Regions from separate parts of the Paraburkholderia sp. CNPSo 3076 genome, predicted to be linked through region 2. Evidence: riboswitches for the same ligand, from Rfam matches in the RefSeq annotation. Region 2 holds a riboswitch; the other holds the start of a gene.
The links. A riboswitch is a leader RNA that binds a small molecule or an ion and turns the genes downstream of it on or off. The one in region 2 is predicted to bind ZMP and ZTP.

Region 1: linked by a shared signal. The riboswitch ahead of glyA (serine hydroxymethyltransferase) and the one ahead of M3A49_RS38140 (hypothetical protein) in region 2 are both predicted to bind ZMP and ZTP.

The regions. Positions count from the first base shown of each region.
Region 1 is NZ_JAPMAL010000019.1:237,593-241,801, forward strand. Features, by position in the region: gene M3A49_RS23210 (GspH/FimT family pseudopilin) at 1-178, opposite strand, end outside; gene nrdR (transcriptional regulator NrdR) at 335-817, opposite strand; gene glyA (serine hydroxymethyltransferase) at 833-2,080, opposite strand; ZMP/ZTP riboswitch at 2,241-2,378, opposite strand; gene ydfG (bifunctional NADP-dependent 3-hydroxy acid dehydrogenase/3-hydroxypropionate dehydrogenase YdfG) at 2,576-3,322, shown strand; gene ybgC (tol-pal system-associated acyl-CoA thioesterase) at 3,391-3,885, shown strand; gene tolQ (protein TolQ) at 4,040-4,209, shown strand, end outside.
Region 2 is NZ_JAPMAL010000050.1:30,057-34,265, reverse strand. Features, by position in the region: gene M3A49_RS38155 (VOC family protein) at 1-34, opposite strand, end outside; gene M3A49_RS38150 (hypothetical protein) at 372-611, shown strand; gene M3A49_RS38145 (hypothetical protein) at 711-1,670, shown strand; gene M3A49_RS38140 (hypothetical protein) at 2,013-2,324, opposite strand; ZMP/ZTP riboswitch at 2,571-2,653, opposite strand; gene M3A49_RS38135 (DUF4406 domain-containing protein) at 2,835-3,242, opposite strand; gene M3A49_RS38130 (NUDIX domain-containing protein) at 3,239-3,838, opposite strand; gene M3A49_RS38125 (DeoR/GlpR family DNA-binding transcription regulator) at 3,869-4,209, shown strand, end outside.

The DNA of each region.
Region 1 (4,209 bases), on a different contig from region 2:
TGCGCCGGATTGCCTCGTTGCGTGCGTAGGCGAGCGTGCCGAGCATGGCGTTGGCGCGCGCGTCGACCTGATCGCGCACGCGCCATGCGATGAAAACGGGCGTGGAAACCGTTGCGCAAATCGCCAGCAGGACGATGACGACCATCGTCTCAATGAGCGTGAATCCTCCGGACTTCATGAGCAATCCTTAGTTCGAGCGGATTGCCATCAATCTACGGACGAAAGCGAAACGAAACAATTAGCCGAACGGCTAGCTGGTGCGCGCAACGTCGGCTCGCGAGAATGCAAGCGTTACGACAGCGGCCTGGCAGGGGGAAGAAAAATGCGAATGCGCTCAGCGCTTTTTCGCGGGGTTGTTGGCAGCACCCGCGCGGCGGAATTCCTCGATCACGTCTTCGAATTCGGAGACGTCCTCGAAGCGTCGGTACACCGAAGCAAACCGTACGAACGCGACCTTGTCGAGTTCGCGCAATTCGCCCATGACGAGCTCGCCAAGGCGCTCGCTGCGCACTTCGCGCTCGCCGCTGCCGAGCAGTTGATACTCGATACGGGCAACCGCCGCGTCGATCGCATCGGCCGCAACCGGGCGCTTGCGCAGCGCCAGTTGCATGCTCGCCATGATCTTGCGGCGGTCGAATTCCGTGCGGCTGCCATCCTTCTTGACGATCGAAGGCATCGCCAGCTCGACCCGCTCGTACGTCGTGAAACGCTTGTCGCAGGCCGGGCAGCGGCGGCGGCGCCGGATCGCGGCGCCGTCTTCGGACACACGCGAGTCGACGACCTGCGTGTCTTCGTGCCGGCAAAAAGGGCAGCGCATGGATTATCGCGTGGCTTAGCGGTAAACCGGGAAACGCTTCGTCAGCTCGGCGACCTGCGCCTTCACGCGCTCGATCGTCGCGGCGTCTTCCGGATTGTCGAGCACATCGGCAATCAGGTTGCCCACCTGCTCGGCTTCCTTCACGCCAAAGCCGCGCGTCGTCATGGCCGGCGAACCGAGACGGATACCGCTCGTCACGAACGGCTTTTCCGGATCGTTCGGGATCGCGTTCTTGTTGACCGTGATGTGCGCGGTGCCGAGCACGGCTTCCGCCGCCTTGCCAGTGATGTTCTTGGCGCGCAGGTCCACCAGCATCACGTGGCTTTCCGTGCGGCCCGAAACGATGCGCAGACCGCGCTTGACCAGCGTCTCCGCCAGCACGCGCGCGTTGTCGACCACTTGCTGCTGGTAGGTCTTGAATTCCGGCGAGAGCGCTTCCTTGAACGCCACGGCCTTGCCGGCAATGACGTGCATGAGCGGACCGCCCTGGATGCCCGGGAAGATGGCCGAGTTGATCTGCTTCTCGAACTCCGCCTTCATCAGGATCACGCCGCCGCGCGGGCCGCGCAGGCTCTTGTGCGTGGTCGTGGTGACGAAATCGGCGTGCGGCACCGGGTTCGGGTAGACGCCCGCGGCGATGAGGCCCGCGTAGTGCGCCATGTCGACCATGAAGTATGCGCCGACCGCCTTGGCAACCTTGGCGATGCGCTCGAAGTCGATACGCAGCGCGAATGCCGACGCACCGGCGATGATCAGCTTCGGCTTGGTCTCGTGTGCGCGCTTTTCGAGCGCTTCGTAGTCGATGTCTTCCTTGGCGTCGAGGCCATAACTCACGACGTTGAACCACTTGCCGCTCATGTTCAGCGCCATGCCGTGCGTGAGGTGGCCGCCTTCGGCGAGGCTCATGCCCATGATGGTGTCGCCCGGCTTGAGCACGGCGAAGAACACGCCCTGGTTGGCCTGCGAGCCCGAGTTCGGCTGAACGTTCGCGGCTTCGGCGCCGAACAGCTGCTTCACGCGGTCGATCGCGAGCTGCTCAACGATATCCACGTTTTCGCAGCCGCCGTAATAGCGCTTACCGGGGTAGCCTTCGGCGTACTTGTTGGTGAGCTGCGAACCCTGCGCGGCCATGACTGCGGGCGACGTGTAGTTTTCCGACGCGATGAGCTCGATGTGCTCTTCCTGGCGGCGGTTCTCGAGTTCGATCGCCTTGAAGAGTTCGGGATCGACGTTGGCGATGGTGCTTTCGGCTCTGTCAAACATACGGATTCCGTTAAGTGTGTTCAGGTTGACCGGGTCTCGCGCGGAACGCGTAGCGGGTACGCGGCGCTGCTGGCGAAGAGGCCAGCCATGACGTGGCGGAAGGAGGCGCCGCACACGCGAGGCAGGACAGCCACGGCAGCGCTAACGAAAGCGCGCGAAATCAGGCTGCCCAGGCGAACGGCAAAACGGCACCCTGCGCTTCACGGTGGGTCGTTCCACCTTGGGTCCCCAATAACGAACGCATTGCTACCGCCAATGCCGCCAATCCGGAACCCTATCGCCAGTCACGCAGGGATTGAGCGCGTTAGTGTATTGGAACGGCGGGGAATAGGCAACCGCCCGCCCCCAGTGCGCTCGGGCGCCCCGCGGCCTGTGGCGCGCCGGGCGGCGCCTCCGGCCATGCGGCCCGCGCGTGTACTGTCCCTTTCTTGCCGCAATGCGGCATTGCAAGTAGGCTCTTCCCTTTTCTCGCCTTCTACCGACCAGAGAGCCACCATGATCGTTTTCGTCACCGGCGCGTCCGCAGGATTCGGCGCCGCCATCGCCCGCGCCTTCGTGAAGGGCGGCCATCGCGTCGTCGCCACCGCTCGCCGCAAGGACCGCCTCGACGCCCTCGCCGCCGAACTCGGCGACGCCCTCCTGCCCTTCGAGCTCGACGTGCGCGACCGCGCGGCGGTGGAAGCCGCGCCCGGCGCGCTGCCGTCCGGGTTCGCAGGCATCGATGTGCTGGTCAACAACGCCGGCCTCGCGCTCGGCGTGGAGCCGGCACAAAGGGCGGACCTCGACGAATGGGAAACCATGATCGACACCAACTGCACGGGCCTCGTGCAGGTGACTCACGCGTTTTTGCCCGGCATGGTCGAGCGCAACCGCGGCCACATCTTCAATCTCGGTTCGGTGGCAGGCCGCTGGCCGTACGCGGGCGGCAACGTCTACGGCGCGACCAAGGCGTTCGTGCGTCAGTTCAGCCTGAACCTGCGTGCCGACCTCGCAGGCACGGCACTGCGCGTGACCGACATCGAGCCCGGTCTGTGCGGCGGCACCGAGTTCTCGAACGTGCGCTTTCGCGGCGACGACAGCAAGGCGGCCAATGTCTACAAGGACGTGCAGCCGCTCACGGCCGAGGACATCGCCGACTCGATCTACTGGATCGCCACGCGCCCCGCGCACGTCAACATCAACACGATCGAACTGATGCCCGTTGCCCAGACATTCGCCGGCACCAGCGTCCACCGCGGCTAAAATTACCTTACAAATTTAATACTTACGTCAGTCGTACGAAAGACGTAGGGGCCTCGCGTTCCGGTAGAATGCGCGGCATGGAAAATTCCACCAGCAAGCCGGACGCGGTGTCGTCACCGGCCGGGCGCGGCTTTACGTGGCCGGTGCGCGTCTACTACGAGGACACCGACGCCGGTGGCATCGTGTTTTACGCGAATTACCTGAAGTTCTTCGAACGCGCGCGCACCGAATGGCTGCGCGCGTGCGGCGTCGATCAGCGTCGGCTCGCCGAGGAAACGGGCGTGCTCTTCGTCGTGCGCAGTACCGCGCTCGACTACCGTTCGCCCGCGCGCCTCGACGATGTCGTCACTACCCTAAGCCGTGTCGAGAAGCTGGGCCGCGCCTCGGTCGACTTCATGCAGGAAGCGTGGCGCGAGAACACGCTGCTCGCCACGGGCACCATTCGTGTCGCCTGCGTCGACAGCACGACCATGCGCCCCGCAGCGATTCCGGCCCCCGTTCATGAAGCCTTGCAACGTGGACCACAGAAAGACCTGTACGCCGTGTCAACGGCAGTGCAGTAGTTACCGTTGATACGACGCCAGTGAACTCGCGCCGGTCAATGCAGGACCAAGCAGGGTTCGGCCGCGACGGCGCGAAAGCTTCCCAACCGCCTACAGGAAGCCTCGCGTTGTCTTGCAGCCGCTCGCCCCTTTCGGGACGTCACAACGAACCTATATGAACACTACACAAGATCTGTCGATCATTTCTCTCGTTCTTAATGCGAGCATACTGGCACAGGCGGTGATGGGGCTTCTTCTGCTCATGTCGCTGATTTCCTGGACTTTTATCTTCCGCAAGTGGTTTGCGATCCGCCGGGCGCGGTCCCAGACAGAGCGCTTCGAACG
Region 2 (4,209 bases):
CGAACAAGGCCGTGGCTTTTGGGATCTTTTCCATGGTTTCTCCTTTGCCGCGAATGAGCGGCGCCATGAGGAACAAACATGTCCCCCGCGCCCGTCGAACTGATGTGGCGGCCGGCATTCAGGTAGCGCGGAGCATGGATGAGTGTAGGCTTGTTTCAAGTGGCCGACAGGCGTCCCCACGCGGCAGCGAACGGCGATCGGGTTGGTTCGGTAGCGCTCGCGGCATCGACTGTGTGTGTGTCACGTCACAGCGTACTGCTGACGCTCGATTGTCCCTTTCCGACTTTGGTTGAGCTGCCGTAGATGGCCGAGAGCACTAGTTCGATGAAGATTCTGCTGAGCTGACGTTGGCGATGTGCAAGGAGCTACCCATGCACCGCGCCCACAAGTTCGTTTTGATTGAAAGTGCACCACTGCAACCCAATATTTTGCGCAGGCGATCTCGATCTGTATGGGGCCGCCACTCGATCCACGATCCATCACGTTTTCTGCGTGGTTGTCGCAATTTCGCCCATGGCTTCCTGAAACCATTGCATCGGCAAAGTCTCCAGGCGTCCTGCACGGAAGCGAACCGCAAGGAACGGGTGATGCATGTCGGAGTACCGGAGTGAATAAGAGTCTTTATCAACCGCCGGGAAGGCATGATTCATGCGCATACCGGGGAGGACAGGCACTCGTGGATGGGAGCCACCGAACGCATCAGGATTCTTATGCCCCGTCTTCCCGAACCGGAGATTAGTCGGTCTCACCGATGCTCAGTCACCGAGCGGCTACGCGGGACGGTGTGCATCCTCGTTCTCGCCGTATGCTACCCGTTAACTCTCGGGCGGGCGGCTGAACCGGTCGATAATGCGACCAGCTTGCGCGCCACCTACGAGAGCCTGAAACCGCAACTCGACCAAAATGCGTTTCATCGGAGGCTGTACCTCGATTCCCGCGAGTCCTCATCCACGGTCGCAGGCGAAATCTACGCGGTGATGGATTACCCGTTCGCGACTGTCAGTCGCATCCTCAATGATCCGTCGCACGGCCCAAAGAACTGGTGCAACGTATTGATCCTGCATCCCAACGTGAAGTACTGCCATGTCTCCGCGAGCAGCAGCGGAGACACGCTGACCGTCAACATCAGCGAGGATCAGGTGCCCGAAGAGAAGCTCGCTTCCACTTATCGCCTGCAATTCGAATACGATCCGGCGACGACCGGCCCGGGATATTTCCGGATAAAGCTCCACGCCGGGAGCGGACCGCTGGACACCCGCGATTATCAGATCGTTCTGGAAGCGGTGTCCCTCGGAAGTGGTCGCACGTTCCTGCACTTGACCTATGCATACAGCTACGGCGTATTCGGGAGGCTCGCCATGAAGGGCTATCTGGCAACTTTCGGTCGCGGCAAGGTCGGATTCACCAATATCGCGGGTCCGTCCGCGCCAGAGCCGAAATACGCCGATGGGGTGCGCGGCCTCGTCGAACGCAATACCATGCGTTACTACCTGGCTATCGATGCCTTTATCGGCGAACCGGTCAGCCTGCCCGACACGCGGCTGGAGCAACGCCTGAACAACTGGTTCAGCGCCAGCGAGCAATATCCACGGCAACTGCACGAAATCGACCGGAAGCATTACGTCGAAATGAAACAGGCGGAGTACCGGCGCTTGCAGGCAAGCCAGTAGGTCGTGGTGCGTGGACATTCGTTCACTGCCCGGTCATGAGGCGGCAAGATCGCCCGTACCGGTCGCGCCCGGTGGGACGTAGTCGTTCGTAGTCGGCGGCTGCCGTCTTGGTGCACAAGCCGCAATGCCGGTTGCGCTGGATTTGGCTGTTGTTACGCTTCGTTACCGGCGAGGCGTTCGCCTGGGGGGCTATACGCACAGTGTTCGACCGCAGCTATTGGAGCGCAACGGCCGCCTGAAGGCCCCGTCCCATTGATTGGCCAACGGCACAAATTGGCCGTCCGGTGCCCGATGCGGCAGTCCGTCTGCGTACCGGAGTGATCGGACGAGGACGTTTGTCAATCAAGGAGCCGGACGCACAAATTCGAGCCCAAAACTCACGTTATAGAGAAGGAATCGGCCTTCGGGTGTCGTGACGAGGCCAGTGATTTTCTCCCGCTGAAAGTCGTCTATACGCAAATCATCGTCGACGCCAAGGCTAACGGTCAAAGCTCCGTCTTCCTCGACTATGGCCTTGTGGTCATAGTTCACAACCGCCCCGAAACAAGTAATCGCACCTCCATCCACAACTAGCTCTGAAGGCGGATCATCTGCACCTTTCCAGCGACCCTGCATTTGCGGTGGCAGCGGCACATCGCGTCTAAATCGATTCACTTACCTCCCATCCACGAGTCCGGTGAAAGGGATTGTCGACGATCTGCGCGGCAATGTCGAAGGACCGGTCCTGTGCGACAGCATGTCCGATGCAATGAGCCGTAGCCGACCCCCAAGCGGTCGCTCGAGCCACCTCGAAGCGGACCAAAGGTCGGGAGAGCCGGTGAGCGCGGTTCACACGGCGGAGAAGGCAGGCATAAAACGGAGCTGTGGGCGTTGATCATTGGAGGTCTCCAGTACGGACGATCACGATGCCCAGGCGAACGGCGGCACTACGTCTACGCTCCCCGATGGTGCTCCATCCGTTCTCGCCAGTCACGTAGATGCCAAAACTTACCGCACCCTCGGGAATCGCCGCCGATTCAGTCCGACACAACGGGCGCCGCTACTGGAGAGCCGACGGGCGTGGCAGTCCGGTCGCGGCCACCGGTCGTACGCTTCCTGCGTTGCCGCGGTTTGCAGGTGATGGTGGGTTCGCGGGGTGTGCAGCATTGCCGCGATAAGCGGCGATTATCGCGGCACGCCGCGCGATTCATCAGCAACAGATTCCCCGAATATGACGTCAGGCAACTCGTCGATCCTGCGATAAACGGGTCTGCCGAGGCTGCGGGCCAATTCCACGTCGCCATCGGCCCCCTTCGATTCGCCTGGAATGCGCAAAACAGCGTCGCACCGTTCTATGAGTCTGCGCGCTGCGGGGTAGAGAAAATGCTCGCTGATTTCGTCGCCAATACGTTCAGAGCCGGCGGCGCGAGCGAGCGGCAGCGATACCCATTCGCCGATCATCGGCATGTGGCCGCGCTCGTAAACCGCGAGCGCAGCACGTTCCAGCCGACGCAGATTTTCGGCGATACGCACAGCATCACCATCGGTGCCGCCCCGGTACGGACCAGCGATCAGGATCAGTTGTGGTTTCACTTTGCGTGTCCTTCGGAGAGCCGACGGAGTGCGGCGTGCTGCAATAGCATAATCGTCTTGCCGTCCACGATCTCGCCGCGCTCGATCATCCTTAGCGCCTCGCCAAGCGGCACTTCGACCACTTCCAGATCCTCGCCTTCCTCCTCGACTCCGCCGCCCGCGCCGGGCCGCTCGGCGGGGTCGTATTCGCCCAGGTAGAAATACAGCTTCTCGGTCACGGAGCCGGGGCTCATGTACGCCTCGAACACCTTGCGCAGGTTGCGCACGCGGTAGCCCGTTTCTTCCTCGACTTCGGCGCGAATGCGCTCGTCGGGCGCGGCGTCGTCGAGCAGGCCGCCCGGGGCCTCGATCATCATGCCGTCATGTCCGTTGACGAACGTCGGCATGCGAAATTGCCGCGTGAGCACGACGTTGCCGCTGCGCGGGTCGTGCAGCAGGATGGTCGCGCCGTTGCCGCGATCGTAGGTTTCGCGGCTCTGGCGCTGCCACGCGCCATTGCTGCGCAGGAAGTCGAAGGTCACCTTGCGTAGCACATACCAGTCGTCGGACAGCACGGTGGTTTCGATCATTCGCACGCGCTCTTTCGTTGCAGTCATCTCGTTCCCCTTGGTCGGCATTCGACATTCATGGTATCGTGCAGTTTCGTGCAAAATCAAGAAAATTCGTGCAAACCGGTTCGTGCCATTCTCATGCTCACAGATCAACGAAAGAAAGCGATACTCGCGGCGCTCAAGCGCGACGGCCAGGTGCTCGCCGGCGAACTGAGCGCGCAATTCGGCGTTTCCGAGGACACGGTGCGGCGCGACCTGCGCGAACTGGCGGCCGAAGGCCTGTTGCAGCGCGTGCACGGCGGCGCGCTGCCGGCTTCGCCGGCGGTGGCGCCCATTGCCGAGCGGCGCGGCATGGAGGTGGCGGCCAAGCGGCGCATTGCGCAAAAGGCCGCGGACATGATCGCGCCGGGGCAGGT